Regions from separate parts of the Kitasatospora kazusensis genome, predicted to be linked through region 2. Evidence: riboswitches for the same ligand, from Rfam matches in the RefSeq annotation. Region 2 holds a riboswitch; each other region holds the start of a gene.
What was found. Region 2 has a riboswitch for cyclic di-AMP ahead of ABD330_RS18230 (transglycosylase family protein). Riboswitches for the same ligand answer to the same signal wherever they lie in the genome.

Region 1 (6,391 bases), on a different contig from region 2:
ACCAGGTGTACCCGCGCAGCTTCGCCGACTCCAACGGCGACGGCATGGGCGACCTGCCCGGCATCCGCAGCCGCCTGCCGTACCTGCGCGACCTGGGCGTGGACGCCGTCTGGCTGTCCCCCTTCTACGCCTCCCCGCAGGCCGACGCCGGGTACGACGTCGCCGACTACCGCGCGGTGGACCCGATGTTCGGCAACCTGCTGGACGCCGACGCGCTGATCCGGGACGCCCACGAACTGGGCCTGCGGATCATCGTGGACCTCGTCCCGAACCACTCCTCCGACCAGCACGAGTGGTTCCAGCGCGCGCTGCGCGAGGGCCCGGGCTCCGCGCTGCGCGAGCGCTACCACTTCCGCCCCGGCAAGGGCGTCAGCGGCGAACTGCCGCCCAACGACTGGGAGTCCATCTTCGGCGGCCCGGCCTGGACGCGCTCCGCGAACCCGGACGGCACCCCCGGCGACTGGTACCTGCACCTGTTCGCCCCGGAGCAGCCCGACTTCAACTGGGAGAACCCGGCCGTCGCCGACGAGTTCCGCTCGATCCTGCGGTTCTGGCTCGACATGGGCGTCGACGGCTTCCGGATCGACGTCGCCCACGGCCTGGTCAAGGCCGAGGGCCTGCCCGACATCGGCGGCGGCGACCAGCTCAAGCTGCTCGGCAACGACGTGATGCCGTTCTTCGACCAGGACGGCGTGCACGAGATCTACCGCAGCTGGCGGCAGATCCTGGACGAGTACCCGGGCGAGCGGATCGGCGTCGCCGAGGCGTGGACCCCGACCGTCCAGCGCACCGCCAACTACGTCCGCCCGGACGAGCTGCACCAGGCGTTCAACTTCCAGTACCTGGGCACCGCCTGGGACGCCGCCGCGCTGCGCGAGGTCATCGACGTCTCGCTCGACTCGATGCGCCCGGTCGACGCCCCCACCACCTGGGTGCTCTCCAACCACGACGTCACCCGGCACGCCACCCGCTTCGCCAACCCGCCCGGCGGCACCCAGATCCGCACCCCCGGCGACCGCGAACTCGGCCTCCGGCGCGCCCGCGCCGCCACCCTGCTGATGCTCGCGCTGCCCGGCTCGGCCTACGTCTACCAGGGCGAGGAGCTCGGCCTGCCGGACGTCACCGACCTGCCCGACGAGGTCCGCCAGGACCCGTCCTTCTTCCGCCAGGCCGGCCAGGACGGCTTCCGCGACGGCTGCCGCGTCCCGATCCCGTGGTCCGGCACCGAGGCCCCGTACGGCTTCGGCCCGACCGCGGGCGGCCCCAGCTGGCTGCCGCAGCCCGCCGAGTGGGCCGCGCTCAGCGTGGAGGCCCAGGCCGGTGACCCGACCTCCACCCTGGAGCTCTACCGCAGCGCGCTGACCGTCCGCCGCGAGCACCCCGCGCTCGGCGCGGGCACGGCCGTGACCTGGCTGGACACCCCGCCGGAGGTGCTCGCCTTCCGCCGGGACAGCGCCGAGGGCTCGTTCGTCTGCACCGTCAACACCGGCGCCGAGCCGGTCCGGACGGCCGCACCCGGCCACGTCCTGCTCGCCTCCACCGAGGTGGTCGTGGTGGACGGCGAGACGGTCCTGCCGGCCGACAGCGCCATTTGGTGGGCGGTCTGACATGGGTGCAATAGGCTCTGGGATCGTGACTACGGCGCGACTCTCGGACATCGCGGCGCAGGCGGGGGTCAGCGAAGCGACCGTCAGCCGCGTCCTCAACGGCAAGGCTGGCGTCTCCGCCACCACGCGGCAGACCGTGCTGGCGGCACTCGACGTGCTCGGCTACGAGCGGCCCACCCGGCTGCGGCAGCGCAGCGCGGGCCTGATCGGGCTGATCACCCCGGAGCTGAGCAACCCGATCTTCCCCGCGCTGGCCCAGGTGATCGAGCAGGTGCTGAGCCGGCACGGCTACACGCCGGTGCTCTGCACCCAGACGCCGGGCGGCTCCACCGAGGACGAACTGGTGGAGATGCTGGTCGAGCGGGGGGTGGCCGGCATCGTCTTCGTCTCCGGCCTGCACGCGGACTCCACCGCCGACCACGACCGGTACGCGAAACTGACGGGCCGTCAGGTGCCGTTCGTGCTGATCAACGGGTACAGCGAGAAGATCGCCGCGCCGTTCATCTCGCCGGACGACCGGGCCGCGATGTGGATGGCGGTGCAGCACCTGGTCGAGCTGGGCCACGAGCGGATCGGCCTGGCCGTCGGCCAGCGCCGGTACGTGCCCGTCCTGCGCAAGATCGAGGGCTTCACGGCGGCCGTCCAGGCGCTGCTGCACAAGACCCCCGAGGAGGCCGAGGGCCTCGTCCACCACACGCTGTTCAGCGTGGAGGGCGGGCACGCGGCGGCCGGCGCCCTGCTGGACAAGGGGTGCACGGCGATCGTCTGCGGCTCCGACATGATGGCGCTCGGCGCGATCCGCGCGGTCCGCCAGCGCGGACTGGCCGTCCCGCAGGACATCTCGGTGGTCGGTTTCGACGATTCGCCGTTGATAGCGTTCACCGAACCGCCGCTCACCACCATCCGCCAGCCGGTCGAGGCGATGGCCACCGCCGCGGTGGACGCCCTGCTCGAAGAGGTGGGCGGCAGCCCGGGCCAGCGCGCCGAGTTCATGTTCCAGCCGGAGCTGGTGATGCGGGGCTCCACGGGCGCGAACCCGAAGCAGTAGGCAACCGGTCGGCCACAACAGGGGCGCGAGGAACTGCGCGAAGTCGGAAGGGCACAGGTCCGCACCTTCCGGTTTCGCGCAGTTCCTCGCGCCCCTGTTGTGGTTGACGCCTCGCTGCTGGGCTGCGGGTCGGTCGTGCGGGTGTGACGATCGGATCATGAGACGTAAGCAGACGGGGGAGACGGAACCGCGCCTCGACGGGCGTAAGCGGTTGCTGCTCGGCGGCGGGCTGCTGGTGGTGCTGGTGGTGGTCTACCTCATCCTGGCCGCGACCATCCCGCGCTGGTGGTCGCAGCGGGTCGGGGACGCGGTCGGCGGCCACCTGGGGACCGGGCTGGTCCTCGGCCTGTGCATCGGCATCAGCTGCACGCTGCTGCCCTTGATGGTGGCCTGGATCGGGCTGCGCAAGCGGCGGACCTGGAAGGCCGTCGCCGCCTGGCTGTCGCTCGCGGTCGTCCTGGCGCTGCCGAACCTGTGGACGCTGGGCGTCGTGGTCGGCGGCGGCAGCGGCGCGCACGCCGGCCGGCGGGTGATGGACGTGAACGCGCCCTGGTTCCGGGGCGCCTCGCTGGTGGGCGCCGTCATCGCGGCGGTGGCCTTCGCGGGGTTCCTGCTCGTCACCCGGTCGCGGCGCCGGGACGCCGTGCCGACGGCGGAGAAGCCCCCCGCCGGGGTGTCCGGCGGGTGAGCGGCCCACGCCAGGGCCGGACAGGCGGGTGCCCCCGGAGACGACCAGTTCTCCGGGGGCACCAGGTGCTGCGGGTACTACCGGGGCGTCAGACCCGGCCGGCGAAGTCCGGGGCCCAGTTGCTGATGGACTCGGTCTTCACACCGGCGCTCGGGTTGGCGGCCTCGACGTACTCGCCGTTGCCGACGTACATGGCGACGTGGTAGACGCCCGAGTTGCTGCCGTTGTTGGACCAGAACAGCAGGTCGCCCGGCTGCAGGCTGTCCAGCGAGACGCGGGTGGTGGCGTCGGCCTGGTCGGCGGCCACGCGGGGGAGCGAGATGCCGGCCTGGCGGTAGGCGGCCTGGGTCAGACCCGAGCAGTCCCAACCGCCGTCGCTGGTGCCGCCGTAGACGTACGCCTGGCCGAGCTTGGACTCGGCGAAGGAGATCGCGGCGGCCTTGCTGCCGGTCGCGGCCGGGGCCTGGGCGGCCGCCGGGGCAGCGGCGACGGTGCCGTTGCGGTGGGCGGAGGTGGTCCGGGTGGTGGCCTTCGGCGCGGCGGGCTGCTGCGGGGCGGCCTGGGCGGGAGCCTCCTGGGCCGGCGCGGCGACGGCGACGTTGCCGCCGAGGCTGAGCTGCTGGCCCGGGTAGATGACGTCCGGGCCGGAGCCCAGCTGTGCCTTGTTGAGGTCGTACAGCTTCTGCCAGCCGCCCTGGACGCTGTTCTTCTGGGCGATGGTGGAGAGCCAGTCACCGGCGACGACGGTGTACGACTTGTCCGCGACGGGGGCGGCGGCCGGGGCCGGAGCCTGGGCGGCGGGGGCGGACTCCGGGGCAGCCTGGGGGGCGGCCTTCGGAGCGCTGTGCCGGGTGCTCGGAGCGGCGGCCTTGGGGGCCGGGGCGCTGGAGCCGGTGTCGACCTGGGCGGCGGCGCCGCCCTTGGTCAGCCCGCCCTGGATGGAGCAGACCGGCCAGGCACCGGGGCCCTGGTCGGCGAGCACCTTCTCGGCGACCGCGATCTGCTGGTCCTTGGTGGCCTGGTTGGCCTGCGAGGCGTACTGGGTGCCGCCGTACGCGGCCCAGGTGCTGGAGGTGAACTGCAGGCCGCCGTAGAAGCCGTTGCCGGTGTTGATGCTCCAGTTGCCGGTGCTCTCGCACTGGGCGACCTTGTCCCAGGTGGAGACCGGGGCGGCCGAGGCGACGCCGGCGGTGAGGCACGGGATCGAGAGGCCGAGGCCGACCACGCCGGTGGCGGCGATCAGACGGCGGGTGCGCTTGGTGGCATTGATGGGCAGCATGAAAAAGCGTTCCTCTCCCACGCCTGCGAGGTGAGCTGTCGGATTCGGGCTGGAGTTGCCCGGCCGTGCTGAGCACGGCTTCACCCCAAGCCCGGTCGCGGTCCGAGGACCGCTGCCGGGCGACTTACCTGGTTCCCCCGCCCCTGCCGTGGTGCGTTTCTGCGTGCCAGTCCGTCCGGTGGCAGGACTCGGCGTCCCGGATGAACTGGGTCCGTGTGACCACGAACGGGAGCACGTTAGACAGACTTAAGTTGAAACCGCAAATACCTGTGACGGCGCTCACAGATCATTTTCGAATCCCTCATGATCGGAATCTCGCGGCCCACTTGATCAAATTCGATCGGATTCGAGCATTTCCGGTTCGGATTACCGGAACTGTCCGCGTTTCAGGTTCCGGCGGCACGGCCGAGGGGTGCGTGGAAGTCGGTCGACCACGAAGCATCGGAGGATGCGGTCCGGCCGGCGGCCAGGGCCGAAGGGCCCGGGACGGGCGGGCCGAAGGGGCGGGAGGGACGGGCCGTAGGAGAGGGGGCGGACGGGCCGGAGGAGAGGGGTGCCCGAACGCGAGAGGGGCCCCGGAAAGGGGCCCCTCGTCGTGCGGCGGCGGCAGGTCAGCCGGCCGGCTGCTCCTCGGTCTCGGCCGGGGCCTCGCCGGGTGCCGGGAGGTTGAGCGCGGCCAGGTAGGTCGAGGCGATCAGCTGGCCGACGGCCTGGTAGGTGCCGATCGGCGCGGCGCTCGGGCAGCCGGTCTCCTCGGCGGCCTGGGCGAGCAGCTCCGGGTCGGCCTCGGGGCCGATCACCAGGGGGGCCAGCGCAGGGCGCTCCGAGCCGGTGGCCCGCAGGTGGTCCACGGCGGCCGCGACCGAGCCGGGCACGTCCAGGGCGGCCGCCACCACGGGCACCGCGAGACGGGCGGCCAGCAGGACGCCGGTGATCCCGGCGGCCGTGGCGGCCTCCTCGCCGCCGACGGTGGTCAGCACCACGCCGTCGGCAGCCGTCGCGATCGCGAACAGCCGGGCGCGGTCGGCCCGGGCCAGACCCGCCTCGGAGAGCCGGACGTGCACCGCCTCGGCCAGCAGCGGGTGCGGGCCGAGCACGTCGGTGACGGTCGTACCGGCCTCGGCGGCGAGCTGCCGCAGGTCCGTCAGGAAGTCGTGCGGTCCGGCCAGCAGCGGCACCAGGACGGGCGCGGGCTGCCCCGCGGCGGCGGCCTGGGCCAGCAGGTCGGCCACGGTGGGCGCGTACGGGTCGTACTCGGCGTCGGGCGCCGCCAGGTAGGCGGCGGCGGCCTCGATGCCGGGCTGCTCGCCGCGCACGACGGAGAGCAGTTCCTCGACGACCGGCCGCGCCTCGGGCCCGGCGGTGGCCGGGACGGCCAGCACCAGGGCCGGGGCCCCGGTCGGGACCTCGGGGCGCTCGGGGCGGCGGTGGCGCCCCCGCGCACGGGAGCCTGGGGTTCGGACGGGCAGTGGCGCGCCCGGAATGGCTGCGGTGCTCATGGCGGAGATCGTAAGACATTGGGAGGCCCTGCCTGCAGTCGGATCCCGGTCCGGCGGGTTGGGGCCCGCAAAAATGCGGATATTTGCCCCCAAAACACACCCGTGACCTGCTGACACTCCGTCTCGTCGACCCCGCCGTCCGGGGTCCCGCCGGGCCGGAGTGACGTGCCTCACAGTCGTCCCGGCAGGTGACGGACCGTGAGCCGAGTCGATCGAGGTCAAGATCGACGCGCCGCCGCGCTGTCTGTACAGGGCGTCATCGAAGTACTT
Region 2 (6,391 bases):
TCGTACGAACCGCCGGCCGGCGGCGCGATGGTGGCGACCTTGCGGGCGTGGTCCACAGCGGTCACGTGACCGGTGAGCACCTCCGCCTTCTTGAGGGCGCTGCGCAGGGGCGCGACGAGGTTGCGAGGCGCGACGTTGCCGCCGGCCGCCTCGGGGAGGAAGGGCAGGTACGTCATGTACGACCGCGGGTCGACGACTGTGACAGTCGCCTCTCCGTAGCGCATCTTCTTGAGGATGCGCATCGCGGCATACAGGCCGACGTAACCACCGCCGACAATGAGGATGCGAGGACGCTCCGTGGTGCTCATATCCGAAAGTATCCAGTACCGTCCGGCGGCCCTTGCGTGAGGCCCGTCACAGAACTCTGGACACCACCTGCTACACTACGCGGCCACAGATCCGGGGTCACGGGACCGCATCGGACCCGCCGGACGGGCCTTCGGGGCGCCGGAGTACACACGGCCTCGCTGAGCAGCAACGATCCATGTGCCGCCTGGGTTCCCGTCGGCCATTTCGATTCCATCATCCTCCGCGAGCCCCACCTGCGATCCAACGGGCGGGCGTCCAAGTGGACCTTCGGTCCCGCATACCGGACGGAGCGGGCACCCCAAGTGACACGAATGACGGGATCGCCATGTGAAGAAATTCACGAACTTTCTCGCGGCGCGCCGAAAGGACCTCGGCCCCGGGCGCTTCGGAGCGCTCCGGGGCCGATTCGGTAAGGGGCGTCAGGCCCCTGGACGCCGGACAGGTCAGACGACGCTCCAGGCGATGCCGTCGAGGATGTCGTGCTCGCTGACGACCAGCTCGGCGGCGCCGGTCCGCTCCATGATCTCCAGCAGGACGAGTGCCCCGGCGGCGATCACGTCGACCCGGCCCGGGTGCATCACCGGGATGGCGGCGCGCTGCTCGTGCGTGGAGGTCAGCAGCATCCCGACCACCTCGCGGACCCGCCCGAGCGGAATCCGGGAGTGGTGGATGGCCACGGAGTCGTACGCGGGCAGGCCCAGCGCGATGCCGGCCACCGTGGTGACCGTACCCGCGAGCCCGACCAGGGTGGCCGCCCCGGTCAGCGGGACGCTCTCGGCGGCCAGGTCCAGCGCCGCCCGGATGTCCGCCCTGGCGGCCGAGATCTGATCGGGGGTCGGCAACTCGACCCCGGCGAAGTGCCGCTCGGTCAGCCGGACGCAGCCGATGTCCACCGACCTGGCGGCCTCGACCTCACCCGTACCGAGCACGAACTCGGTGGAGCCGCCGCCGAGGTCGAAGACCAGGTACGGGGACTCGACGGCCTCGCCGGTGAGCTCCTTGGTGGCGCCGGTGAAGGAGAGCCGGGCCTCCTCGTCGCCGCTGACCACCTCGGGCTCGACGCCGAGGATCTCCTTGACGCCCTTGGTGAACTCCTCGGCGTTCTCCGCGTCCCGCGAGGCGGAGGTGGCGACCATCCGCAGCCGGTCCGGGCCGACGCCGTGCTCGGCGAGCACGGCGGCGTACTCGCGGCAGGCCGCGAAGGTGCGCTCCAGCGCCTCCGGGGCGAGCCGGCCGGTGCGGTCCACGCCCTGGCCGAGCCGGTTGATGACCATCCGGCGGTCGAGGTCGCCGATCGCGCCGGTCTCGGGGTCGAGGTCGGCGATCAGCAGCCGGATCGAGTTGGTGCCGCAGTCGATCGCGCCCACCCGGGTGGTCGTCACCGCGCCTCCTCCTCGGCCTGGCGCTTCTTCTCGGCGCGCTCGGCGGCCAGCTGCTCCTTCGCCGCGATCACCGCGGCGTGGTCCTCGGCCTGTTCACGCTGCTCGGCCACCACGGCGGCGCTCTCCTGGACGGCCTCCGGGCTGACACAGGGGCCCTTGGCCCACCAGTCCTCCAGCATGCCGATCGCCTCGTCGCCCAGCGGGTTGACGCCGGGCCCGGCCGCCAGCGAGTGGCCGACCAGCACGTGCAGGCACTTCACCCGGTCCGGCATGCCGCCGGCGCTGGGGAAGCCCTCCAGCACCTCGATGGCGTCCCGGCGGGCGATGTAGTCCTCGTGCGCCTTCTCGTACGCGGCGGCGAGCTCGGGATCCTCGGCCAGCCGGGCGGTCTGGTCCTTCATCACACCCGCCGCCTCCAGGGTGCCGATCAGCGAGGCGGCCTTGGGGCAGGTCAGGTAGTACAGGGTCGGGAACGGCGTACCGTCCGGCAGCCGGGGCGCCGTCTCGACGACGTCCGGGTTGCCGCACGGGCAGCGGTGCGCCACCCCGCGCAGGCCACGCGGGACGCGGCCGAGCTGGGCCGCGATGGCGGCGACGTCGGTGTCGGAAACTTCGGGGTTCTCAAGGGTCATGGGGGTGCTGTCTCTAGCGAGGGGCGGGGGCGGGGGTAGCGGCGGAGTCGGCCAGGTCGACCGAGTCCCAGACGCTGGTGTACCAGGGCCGGGCGGCGGCGGCCTTCGCGGCCGGGGCGGAGCCGGCCGCGGACGGCCGGGCGGTGGCGGGCGGCGACGGGTCGACCGAGACGAACGGCGTCTCACCGGGCATCGCGTAGTGCAGCCGCACGCGGGCCTGCGCCTTCACGAACGCCGGGTCCTCCCAGCGGGCGCGTTCCTTGCCGAGCTGCTCCACCTGCCGACGGGCGTTGTCGGCCTTGGCGCGCTGGGCGGCGATCTCCGACCGCTGCGAGATGAACTGCCGGGTGGGGTAGGCGAGGATCGCGACGAGCGAGCAGAGCACCAGGACCAGGACGGTCGCCCGGCTGGTGAAGCGCGGACGCGCCGCCAGGCCAGGGATCCTCCACTTGGCCATGTCTCCGCCACCCCTCCTGATCGCACCGGTGCCCCGGCACCCACCCTACGGGGTGAACACCGGGGCACCGGTCAGGCCCACGCGGCACGCGCCCAAGGGGCGCGTGGGGGTACCTCCCGGCCGAAGGCTGGGGGAGAACTGCGCGAGATCGGAAGGCAACGGTCCGCACCTTCCGACGTCGCGCAGTTCCCCGCGCCCCTAGTGGTTGGCCGGCTGCACTAGGTTGCCCGAGTTACTCCGCGGCCTTGAAGCGGGGGAACGCGCCGCGGCCGGCGTACTCCGCGGCGTCGTCGAGGATCTCCTCGATGCGCAGCAGCTGGTTGTACTTGGCGACGCGCTCGGAGCGGGCCGGGGCGCCGGTCTTGATCTGGCCGCAGTTGGTGGCGACGGCGAGGTCGGCGATGGTGACGTCCTCGGTCTCGCCGGAGCGGTGCGACATCATGCAGCGGTAGCCGTTGCGCTGGGCCAGCTCGACGGCGTCCAGGGTCTCGGTCAGCGAACCGATCTGGTTCACCTTGACCAGCAGCGCGTTGGCGGTGCCGGTCTCGATGCCACGGGCCAGGCGGGCCGGGTTGGTCACGAACAGGTCGTCACCGACCAGCTGGACCTTGTCGCCGAGCTTGTCGGTCATGGCCTTCCAGCCGTCCCAGTCCGACTCGTCCAGCGGGTCCTCGATCGAGACCAGCGGGTACGAGGCGACCAGGTCGGCGTAGTAGTCGATGAGCTCGGCGGCGGTGAGCGCCTTGCCCTCGAACTGGTAGGCGCCGTCCTTGTAGAACTCGGACGCGGCGACGTCCAGCGCCAGCGCGACGTCCTTGCCCGGGGTGTAGCCGGCCTTCTTGATGGCCTCGGTGATGAGGTCCAGCGCCTCGCGGTTGCTGTCCAGGTTCGGGGCGAAGCCGCCCTCGTCGCCGAGACCGGTGGAGAGGCCGCGCTCCTTCAGCACGCCCTTGAGGGTGTGGTAGACCTCGACGCCCCAGCGGACGGCCTCGGAGAAGGACTCCGCGCCGATCGGAGCGATCATGAACTCCTGGATGTCCACGTTGGAGTCCGCGTGCGAACCGCCGTTGAGGATGTTCATCATCGGGACGGGCAGCACGTGCGCGTTCGGGCCGCCGAGGTAGCGGAACAGCGGCAGGTCGCTGGCCTCGGAGGCGGCGTGCGCCACGGCGAGCGAGACGCCGAGGATCGCGTTGGCGCCCAGCGAGGACTTGTCGGGGGTGGCGTCCAGGTCCAGCATGGCCTGGTCGATCAGCCGCTGCTCGGTGGCGTCGTAGCCGACGAGCTCCGGGCCGATCTGCTCGATGACGGCGAGGACGGCCTTCTCGACGCCCTTGCCGAAGTAGCGGTTCTTGTCGCCGTCGCGCAGCTCAAGCGCCTCGAAGGCACCGGTGGAGGCACCGGACGGGACAGCGGCACGGCCGGTGCTGCCGTCGTCGAGACCGACCTCGACCTCGACCGTGGGGTTGCCACGCGAGTCGAGAATCTCACGGGCTACGACGACATCAATGGACGGCACGAGGCATCTCCTATGCGGAAGCGGGTCCTGCGGACGAGTGCGGAGTCGTTACGACCAGAGCCTAACCGCACCGGGGCCCGGGGCCGCGCTGCCCCAGCTCCCGTCTCACCGTGTGGCCTGCCTACTCGCCGGTAGTTCACCCGGACGACGGGGGCCGGCCGGTCCGGGCGCCGCCGGACCGGCCTCCTCACGGCGGGTCAGCCGAACCGGAGCTGCTGACCCGGGAGGATCAGATCCGGGTTGCCGCCGACGGTCGACCTGTTGCCGTCGTACAGCGACTGCCAGCCGCCGGGGACGCCCTGGCTCCGCGCGATGACCGACAGGGTGTCACCGGGCTTGACGGTGTAGCTCCGGGTGAACGCGTTCGCCCCGGCGGGAGCGGCCGGAGCGGCGGGAACGGCAGGGGCGGCGGCCCGGGCCGGGGCGGTCCGCTGCTCGGCCGCGCCGGCGAACTGGTTGTAGATGCCCTGGTGGCCGGTCCAGTACCAGCCACCGTCCTTCTGGTACCAGTACTTGCCCGAGCCGGCGTCGTACCCGGCCCGGCCCGGGAAGCCCGGGGTGGCGGCGGCCGGGGCGCCGGTGCGCGGCGCCGGGGTGGCGGCCTTCTTCGCGCCGGCGGCCGTCGAGGACGAGGCGCCGGTGTCGACCGAGGCGGCCGGACCACCCCGCCCCAGACCGGCCTCGACCGAGCAGACCGGCCAGGCGCCCGGACCCTGCGAGGCGAGCACCTGCTCGGCCACCGCGATCTGCTGGCCCCTGGTCGCCCGGTCCGCCTGCGAGGCGTACTTGGCGCCGCCGAACGCGTTCCAGGTGCCGGAGGTGAACTGCAGGCCACCGTAGAAGCCGTTGCCGGTGTTGATGCTCCAGTCCCCGCCGCTCTCGCAGTCGGCGACCCGGTCCCAGGTCGAGGCGGGAGCGGCGTGCGCGCCGGTGGCGGTGAGCAGCGGCAGTGCGAGACCGACGCCGGCCACGCCGGCGACGGCGATGGCCTTCTCGGTCTGGGTGGGGCGACGGTGACGGCCCGAACCGGTGAAGAGCATGAAGAAGTCCCTCTCCGCACGCCTGCGAGGTGAGCTGTCGGGTTCGGACCGGGAGGTGGCCCGGCCGCGCGGAGGCGGCTTCACCCCAAGCCGTGGGGGACGGCGACAAAACCTGGGTCCCCCGCCCCTGCCCAAGGGTCTGGTCGGTGTCCCGTGAGCGCGGCGGGCAGGATTCGGCGTTCCGCGCACGGAGTTCGCAGCTACGAACACCAGCGAGATTAAGCAGATGGACTGTCAGATCACAAGCTCATATCGCGCTCATCACACGGAAATCACGGACCGTCATGGATTGCCTACAAACGGTTCCGGATTGCCCGGTTTGATGGGTGTTCATACCGTTCCGCCACCGGCTCCCCCGACACGCCGTCAGAGCGGCATTTACGACATTCCGGGCGCGACCGGCGCTGTCGGGACCGTCGGCCCTGTCGGGACCGTCGGCACCGCCAGGGCCGCCGGGGTGAACGCGACCGGCAACTCCCGCAGCCCGCGCATGATCAGGCCGCCGCGCCAGCGCAGGTCCTCCGGCTCGGCGTCCAGCCGGAGATCCGGCAGGCGGGTCAGCAGGGCGCCCAGCGCCGCCTGCCCCTCCAGCCGGGCCAGCGGGGCGCCGATGCAGTAGTGGATGCCGTGGCCGAAGCCCAGGTGCGGATTGTCCTTGCGGGCCAGGTCGAGGGTGTTCTCGCGGGCGAACCGGGCCGGGTCGCGGTCGGCCGCCGCGAGTACGACCAGCACCGGATCGCCGACCGGGATGTCGACTCCGCCGATGGTCAGCGGATGGGTCGCGAACCGCCAGGTGGCCAGCTCCACCGGACCGTCGTAGCGCAGGAGTTCCTCCACCGCCGTGGTGAGCAGCCCGGTCTCGCCGCGCGCGACGGACGCCTGCAGCAGCTCCCGCTGTCCGGGGTTGCGCAGCAGGGCGAACGTCCCGTTGCCGATCAGGTTCACGGTGGTCTCGAACCCGGCGAACAGCAGGATGAACGCCATCGCCGCCGCCTCGTTCTCGGTGAGGTGCTCGCCGTGGTCACTGGCCCGGATCAGCCCGGAGATCAGGT
Region 3 (6,391 bases), on a different contig from region 2:
AGGCCGGCAGCGCGGGCCTGGTCCCCGTGATGCGGGACATCGCCACCCGGCTCGGCCAGGTCCTGGCGCCGTAGCGCCCCCGCACCGCCCGGAGGCCGGCCCCGCTGCGAACGGGGCCGGCCGGGGCCGGTCTGCTCCGGGGATCCTGGGCTACGCGGCGAGGGCGCCGTCGACCAGCAGGGCGGCCGACCCCTGGACGGCGTACCAGGCCAGGGCCTCGCTGATGCGCAGCAGGTCGCGGTGGGCGCAGACTGCGGAGAGCTTCTCCGGGGTGGTCCAGCCGGAGCCCGGCGGGTCCGGATTTCGGGCCTGGGCCTGGGCTGTCCGGGCTGCCTGGTCGTGCGTCAGCCGTACGGCGAAGACGAAGGCGTACCCCTCGCGGCTGCCCGTGGACGGGGCGGCGGGCGAGTAGTCGACGGCGGCGAGGTCGGCGCCGGTGAACGGCAGGGCGATCCCGAGCTGCGCGGCGACCAGGCGGCGGACGGTGCGGTGTGCGGGTTCGTCCTGTCCGGCCTGCCCGCCGGGCAGCCGCCGGTACGGACCGCCGGCCGCATCGAGCAGGAGCACCCGCTCGTCGTCCGGGTGGACCAGTACGGCCTGGCCGGCGATCCGCCGGGGCGGCGGACTCGTGAGGGACGTTCGACCCCGGGTCATCCGGCTAACTCCGTTCGGTTCTCAAACAGCTGCGCGCGGAGCCGGACCCGCTGGACGTACCGCCCGGCCCGCTCGAAGCCGGTCAGGCAGTACGGGAGGGTCACCAGCCCGCTGTCCGCCGGGATCTGCGGCCCCGGAGCGACAAGCGTCTGACGGTCGCAGCAGACGCAACGCCCAAGCTGCCACTGGTGGTTGGGCGGCAGCGGGACGGGTGACAGTGCGGGCGCGGTCATCCCCGCCGCCGCATGAACGGCCCGGAGGCGCTTGCGCAGACCATGACCAGCGGGCATGCGGTGAACATGAACAGCATGACCCGGGTCGAGAAGCTCGCGCCGTCACCGAGCGGCAGCATCACCAGCAGCCCCGCACCCACACTCACCACGACGGTAACCGCCGTGGCGATCAACAAGCCGGCCGAAGAGCTGCGCCGGGGGCTCACTGCTCCACTCCACTTCCACTGCTGCCTGTCACCGCGAGCAGGCTCCGGCACCGGGCGCACGAACAACCTTCGTACGCCTGCGGGATGAGACCGGTCGCCCGCCGGGAGAGCTGGGGGTCGTAGTCGTCCAGCGGCGACCAACTCGCGGGAAGCCCAAGGGAACTGAGGGCCCGCTGCGTCATCCTGGGCCGAGAGGCGGCCGGGGTGGCCGGGGTGTTCTGAGCGCTCACTGCGCCCCCTTCCGTCGTTCTGTGTATCAGCATCGGCACACAGAGCTACGATCGGAAGCGTTTGAACTCTCCAGTTCCGGTGACTTTAAATAGGGGCGATCTTGAACCGTCGGACACTTGATCCAACGTCATCCCCCTTGGCCGCACTCTCTGTTCAACTTCGCAGGTCCAGAGAAGGGCGCAATCTGACTCAGGTCGAACTTGGCAAGCTTGTTCGCTACTCCAACGTGTACATCTCGAACGTCGAGACGGCGAAACAGGCTCCGAGCTTAAAGTTCGTAACGCTGGCCGACCAACACCTGGGGACCGACGGCGCTCTGACGCTCTTGTGGTGGAGTTGGAAGAACGGCGCCCTGATTCCAGGCTTCGCCGAGTACACCCCCAAGGAACGAAAGGCCATCGCCATAAGGCTGTTCGAGACGGACATGGTGCCGGGCATCCTTCAGCATCCGGAGTACGGCAGTGCCTACGAGTCGGCCATCGTGCGACGCGGCGAAGCCACGAAAGCACAGGCGGAGGAACGCCTCAGCCTCCTGGCAGTGCGACAGCGCAAGTTGGACCAGCCAGCGGCTATCCATGCCGTCCTGGATGAGGGAGTCCTACATCGCCCCATCGGGGGCCCGATCGTCATGACGAAACAGCTCAGCCACCTGGAACGGCTCAGCGAACGACCCAACGTACTCCTACAGGTTGCGCCCTACCGACTCGCGGAAGATCGGCCGTTGTCCCACGCGGTGACCCTGCTCACCCTGCCGAACCGAACCATGGTCGGTTACACGGAGACACTCCAGAGGGGGTACCTGGAGCAGGACGCCGAGACAGTTGCCGGCTGGGCCGGAAAGTACGATCGGCTCCAGGTGGACGCACTGAGCCGGGCCGACAGCCTGGCCGTGATCCGTGAGGTACGGAAGGAACTTGAGACCCATGGTTGACCTATCCGGCGCCCCCTGGCGCAAGAGCACGCACAGCAACGGCGGAGGCGGCTGCATCGAGGTTGCCGACGGTTTCCCCGGCGTGGTCCCCGTCCGCGACTCGAAGGACCCCGAGGGCCCGGCGCTGGTCTTCCCCGCCGACGCGTTCGCCTCGTTCGTCGCTGCGGTCAAGGCCGGCGACTTCGGCAGCGTCTGACCGGAAGAGTCGGCGAGACCCCGCTACCCCGTTCGGCGTAGCGGGGTCCTGGCGTTTTCCCCGGGTCGGGCCGGTGTGGGGCGTCAGCCGAGGGCGAGTGCTCCGACCTGGGCGGCTGTCACCTGGAAGACGGTGAGTTCCGGCTCCGCGCCCACGGCGCGGAACAGGCGGGGGGCCGCTGTCAGCTTCGGGTCGGCGCGGACGGCCTCCAGGGCGGCCAGGTCCCGCCAGAGGCTCTGTACCCGCCAACGCCCGCCGGGGCCCCGCAGCAGTTCCGTCCTGATCAGCCCTTCGGGGAGCGGGCCGGCCACCAGCTCCCGGTAGGACGTCACCAACTCCGCCTGGCGGTCGGTCGCGACCACGGCACTGACCTCGCTCAACACCTGTCCGGACATCGTCCTCACCTCCGGATTTCAGGCTACGCCGCTACGTTGGGTATGCACATCAGTACCTGACGCAGACAGGTGAGGACCATGCTCCGAGCAACGATCGCCGTGGCCGTGACCGTGGCAGTCGGCGCCACCCTGGGCGCCGCACCGGCCAAACTCCCCTCCGACTCCGATCTGGCCGTCGTCCGGCTCGATCCGGCCCCGGCCGCGCCGGGCGGCAGCACGACCGTGCACGGCTTCGTCGCCAACCTGGGCCCCGACCGGACGGCCTCGCCGTTCACCGTGCTGATCGACGTACCGGCCGGGTTCACCCTCCTGGCCGCGTCCTTCCCCACCGACTGCGTGACCTCGGCCGCCGGGCACCTGGTCCGCTGCACCTTCCCGCCCGGGCTGCCGTGGCTGCGGACGGCCACCGTGCTCGCGCCCGTCCAGGTGGGACGCGACGTGCCCCACGGCACGGTGGCCGAGGGGCACGTCAGGGTGTTCGGGCTGGACGACCGTCACCCGGAGAACAACAGCACGCCGTTCTCGCTCACGGTCAGCTGACCGTCAGCGGTAGACCCGCACGTAGTCGGCCTGCATGGTGATCGGCGCGGAGCCGGCCGGGCCCGGGTGGTACTGGCCCGCGCCCACCGACAGGTTCAGGATCAGGTACGCGGACCAGTTGCTGCCGACGCCGTGGCCGTCGGAGTACACCTTGACGCCGTTGACGTACCAGTCGACGGAGTTCGCGCCGTAGTAGGTGCCGATGGTCACCCACTGGTCGGGGGCGACGGCGCCCGCGTTGGTGTAGTAGTTCGAGCCGGACGTGACGTGGTTGGTCAGCTCCAGCAGGTTGGGGTTGTCGGGGTGGTACTCGAAGGAGTCGATCTCCCCGTTGCCGTTCTTCCAGGTCCACAGGGCGGGCCAGGCGCCGGAGCCGGCGGGCAGCTTGACCCGGGTCTCGGCGTAGTCGCCGGTCTTGACCTGGAAGCCCTCCTTCGAGCCCTCGGTGGTGAGGAAGCCGGTGTCCCAGGCCTGCTTGCCGTTCTCCAGGGTGTGGCTGGACGGGGTCGCGGTCAGGGTGGCGACGCCGCCCGAGACGCTCACGTTGTTGGTGTTGAGCCAGTCGAGCTTGTTGTCGTCCGGGTTGTGGTTCCCGTACTTGTACGAGGTGCTCTGGTTGCCGACCCAGCGGTCGCCCCAGCTGATCGAGCTGTTGAACTCGTCGGACCACGTCAGCGACTTGCCGGGGACGGGCGACCCGGTGGTCGGGGTGGGCGCGGGCGCCGGAGCCGGGGCGGGGGCCGGAGCGGGCGTCGGCTTCGGGGCGGGCGCGGGCGTCGGCTTCGGCGCGGGAGCCGGGGCCGGAGCCGGGGCCGGGGCTGGGGTGCCGTTGGAGACGGTCAGCTGGCGGGCGGCGAGGTTGTGCCACTGGCCGGCGTTGTCCTGCCAGAAGCCGAACTGGGTGTACGTCCCGGCCGGGAGGGTGCGGGCGCCGGTGGTGATCGTGACACCGGTCGGGCAGATCCGGACGTTGGAGTGGTTGCCCGGGAAGTCGAGGTTGTGGCCGGCCGCGTCACGGATGCCGACACCGACCGTCTTGGCGGTGAAGCAGGAGGTCGAGTGCAGCGTGAGGCTCGCCGTGGTGGCGGTGCCCGCGGTCATCGAGGTCGGGGTCAGCCGGTCCTCGCTGACGCCGGTGGCGGCGCTGGCCTGGCCCACGAGCGGGACGGTGACCAGGGCGGCGACGCCGGCTATCGCGCCGAGGCGCGCCGGGGAGGCAGAAATGCGCATGGAGAAGGTCCTCTGCGACGCCTGCGAGGTGAGCTGTCGGGTTCGGGCCCTGAGGAAGCCCGGCCGCCTGGGGAGCGGCTTCACCCCAAGCCGTACCGCGACCCACGAGCGGGCACGACGGTACGGCGACTGACCTGGTTCCCCCGCTCCTGTCCGTGTTCGGTGGTCGAGTGCCCGCCGGCGGGTGGACAGGACTCGGCGTCCCGACGGCAGGGTCCGCACAAAGCGGACATCCCGTGCAGGCTAGCCAGCTTGACCATGATCGAACAACGAGACGTCTCTCACATCGCACAGCCCGCAGCCGGGCGACCGCAGGGGGTCAGCGAGCGTCCGTACGGTCACCCCTGGCGGCCGACCACAGCAGACAAGTCCCTTGGGCACCAACCGAGTTACCAGCAAGTAGGGCGGCCCGCAAGAATCCGTACGCCCGGCGGGACCCTCGTGGGCACAGCCGCGTACCGGCTCAGTTCGCGGCGTGCATCGCGGCGGCGGTGATCACCCCGCCGACGACCGTGAACGTGCCGGTGAAGACCGTCACGGAGCCGTCGGTGTGGGTCGCGGTGACGCTCTCGGTTGCGGCAAAGCCCGAGACGAAGCTCTGGTAGTCGGAGCTGACGTTGCTGCCGCCCAGCTGCCAGGCCCGGCCGTAGTCGCGCGCGTCGATGGCTGCGACGTACGCGAGGACGACCGAGGCCGGGTCCTGGGAGGCGGCGGAGGCCGTGGTGCTCGGCGCTGCCGAGTCGGTCGCGGGCGGCGGGTCCGAGGTCGGCGACTCCGTGCTCGGGCTCGGGAGGGGTGACGGGGAGTCGATCCCCGGGGAGTCGTCGGGCGAGTCGTCCGGCGAAGGGCCGAGGGACGGATCGGGTGACGGGTCGAAGGTGGCGGAGCCGCTGCCGCCCGGGACAGAAGCCTTCGAGGGGATGGGATGTGACGGATGATCAGACGACATCAGGTGAACCGATACGCCGACAGCGGCGACAGCGGCCACCGCGAACACGATCCCGGCGGCGAGCAGCACCGGGCTGCGGCGGCCGCCCCCGGGTCTCGAACCGCGTCCCGGACGTGGCGTCGCCCGGGTCGGGAAGCCCGGCTCCGCGTCGGGTCCCGGCTCGCCGGGCGGCCGACGGCACCGGTGGACGCCCCCGGAAAGGAGCGGCTCACCGGGGTGCCGTTCGGATAGGTTGGTGGTCAAGGCCGGAGCCTCCGGCCGTCGCCACCAGGACGAGCCAGACGAGGAAGCCCCGAAGATGACCGCGCCCCTGCCAGGCTTCGCCGGACGCACCTACCTGTTCCAGGTCGACAACGGCGCCGCCTTCCGCAACGCCTACTCCGCCGACGGGACGCGGCTGCGCTGGGAGGGACTCGGCGAGTCGGCCGGCCAGTGGGAGGACGTCGGCCTGCACGTCGCCCACGTCGGCCCGGAGCTCTACTTCGTCAGCTGGACGGAGGCGAGCGGGATCACCGTCAGCCACGTGATGGACCTGGCCGCGCTGACCGTCCGGGTCTTCTGGACGTACGAGGGCGAGGGCGGCCGGGTCGGCGAGCTCCACACCGGCACCCTGGAGCCCCTCGCCTGAGGAACTTCCCGGACGACCGCCGGGGCGCCCATCCGGGCCCCGGCGGCGGAGCCGCTACGCGCCGGTCGGGACGGCGGGGGCGGCCGGGACGGTGAGGTGCTGGGAGAGCCACTCCAGCGAGGGCGGCAGCAGGCGGGTCCAGGTCTGGAAGTTGTGGCCGCCGGTCGGGACGGTGGCGGTGCTGACGTTCATCGGCTT

Region 1: it holds a riboswitch for cyclic di-AMP, as region 2 does, so the genes downstream of both, ABD330_RS04895 (transglycosylase family protein) here and ABD330_RS18230 (transglycosylase family protein) in region 2, are expected to answer to the same signal.
Region 3: it holds a riboswitch for cyclic di-AMP, as region 2 does, so the genes downstream of both, ABD330_RS06205 (glycoside hydrolase family 16 protein) here and ABD330_RS18230 (transglycosylase family protein) in region 2, are expected to answer to the same signal.

What each region holds. Positions count from the first base shown of each region.
Region 1 covers NZ_BAAANT010000003.1:261,323-267,713, forward strand. Annotated here, with positions in the region: gene ABD330_RS04880 (glycoside hydrolase family 13 protein) at 1-1,607, shown strand, start outside; gene ABD330_RS04885 (LacI family DNA-binding transcriptional regulator) at 1,609-2,655, shown strand; gene ABD330_RS04890 (hypothetical protein) at 2,813-3,343, shown strand; gene ABD330_RS04895 (transglycosylase family protein) at 3,432-4,622, opposite strand; cyclic di-AMP (ydaO/yuaA leader) riboswitch at 4,628-4,788, opposite strand; gene ABD330_RS04900 (sirohydrochlorin chelatase family protein) at 5,234-6,121, opposite strand.
Region 2 covers NZ_BAAANT010000020.1:12,681-19,071, forward strand. Annotated here, with positions in the region: gene ABD330_RS18205 (NAD(P)/FAD-dependent oxidoreductase) at 1-308, opposite strand, end outside; gene ABD330_RS18210 (Ppx/GppA phosphatase family protein) at 753-1,691, opposite strand; gene ABD330_RS18215 (DUF501 domain-containing protein) at 1,688-2,323, opposite strand; gene ABD330_RS18220 (FtsB family cell division protein) at 2,337-2,780, opposite strand; gene eno (phosphopyruvate hydratase) at 3,013-4,299, opposite strand; gene ABD330_RS18230 (transglycosylase family protein) at 4,497-5,339, opposite strand; cyclic di-AMP (ydaO/yuaA leader) riboswitch at 5,345-5,494, opposite strand; gene ABD330_RS18235 (cytochrome P450 family protein) at 5,718-6,391, opposite strand, start outside.
Region 3 covers NZ_BAAANT010000005.1:26,225-32,615, forward strand. Annotated here, with positions in the region: gene ABD330_RS06170 (IclR family transcriptional regulator) at 1-74, shown strand, start outside; gene ABD330_RS06175 (NUDIX hydrolase) at 151-654, opposite strand; gene ABD330_RS06180 (hypothetical protein) at 884-1,093, opposite strand; gene ABD330_RS06185 (helix-turn-helix domain-containing protein) at 1,461-2,255, shown strand; gene ABD330_RS06190 (DUF397 domain-containing protein) at 2,248-2,451, shown strand; gene ABD330_RS06195 (antibiotic biosynthesis monooxygenase family protein) at 2,535-2,846, opposite strand; gene ABD330_RS06200 (hypothetical protein) at 2,925-3,386, shown strand; gene ABD330_RS06205 (glycoside hydrolase family 16 protein) at 3,390-4,616, opposite strand; cyclic di-AMP (ydaO/yuaA leader) riboswitch at 4,620-4,791, opposite strand; gene ABD330_RS06210 (hypothetical protein) at 5,080-5,565, opposite strand; gene ABD330_RS06215 (MoaF-related domain-containing protein) at 5,864-6,193, shown strand; gene ABD330_RS06220 (alpha/beta hydrolase) at 6,248-6,391, opposite strand, start outside.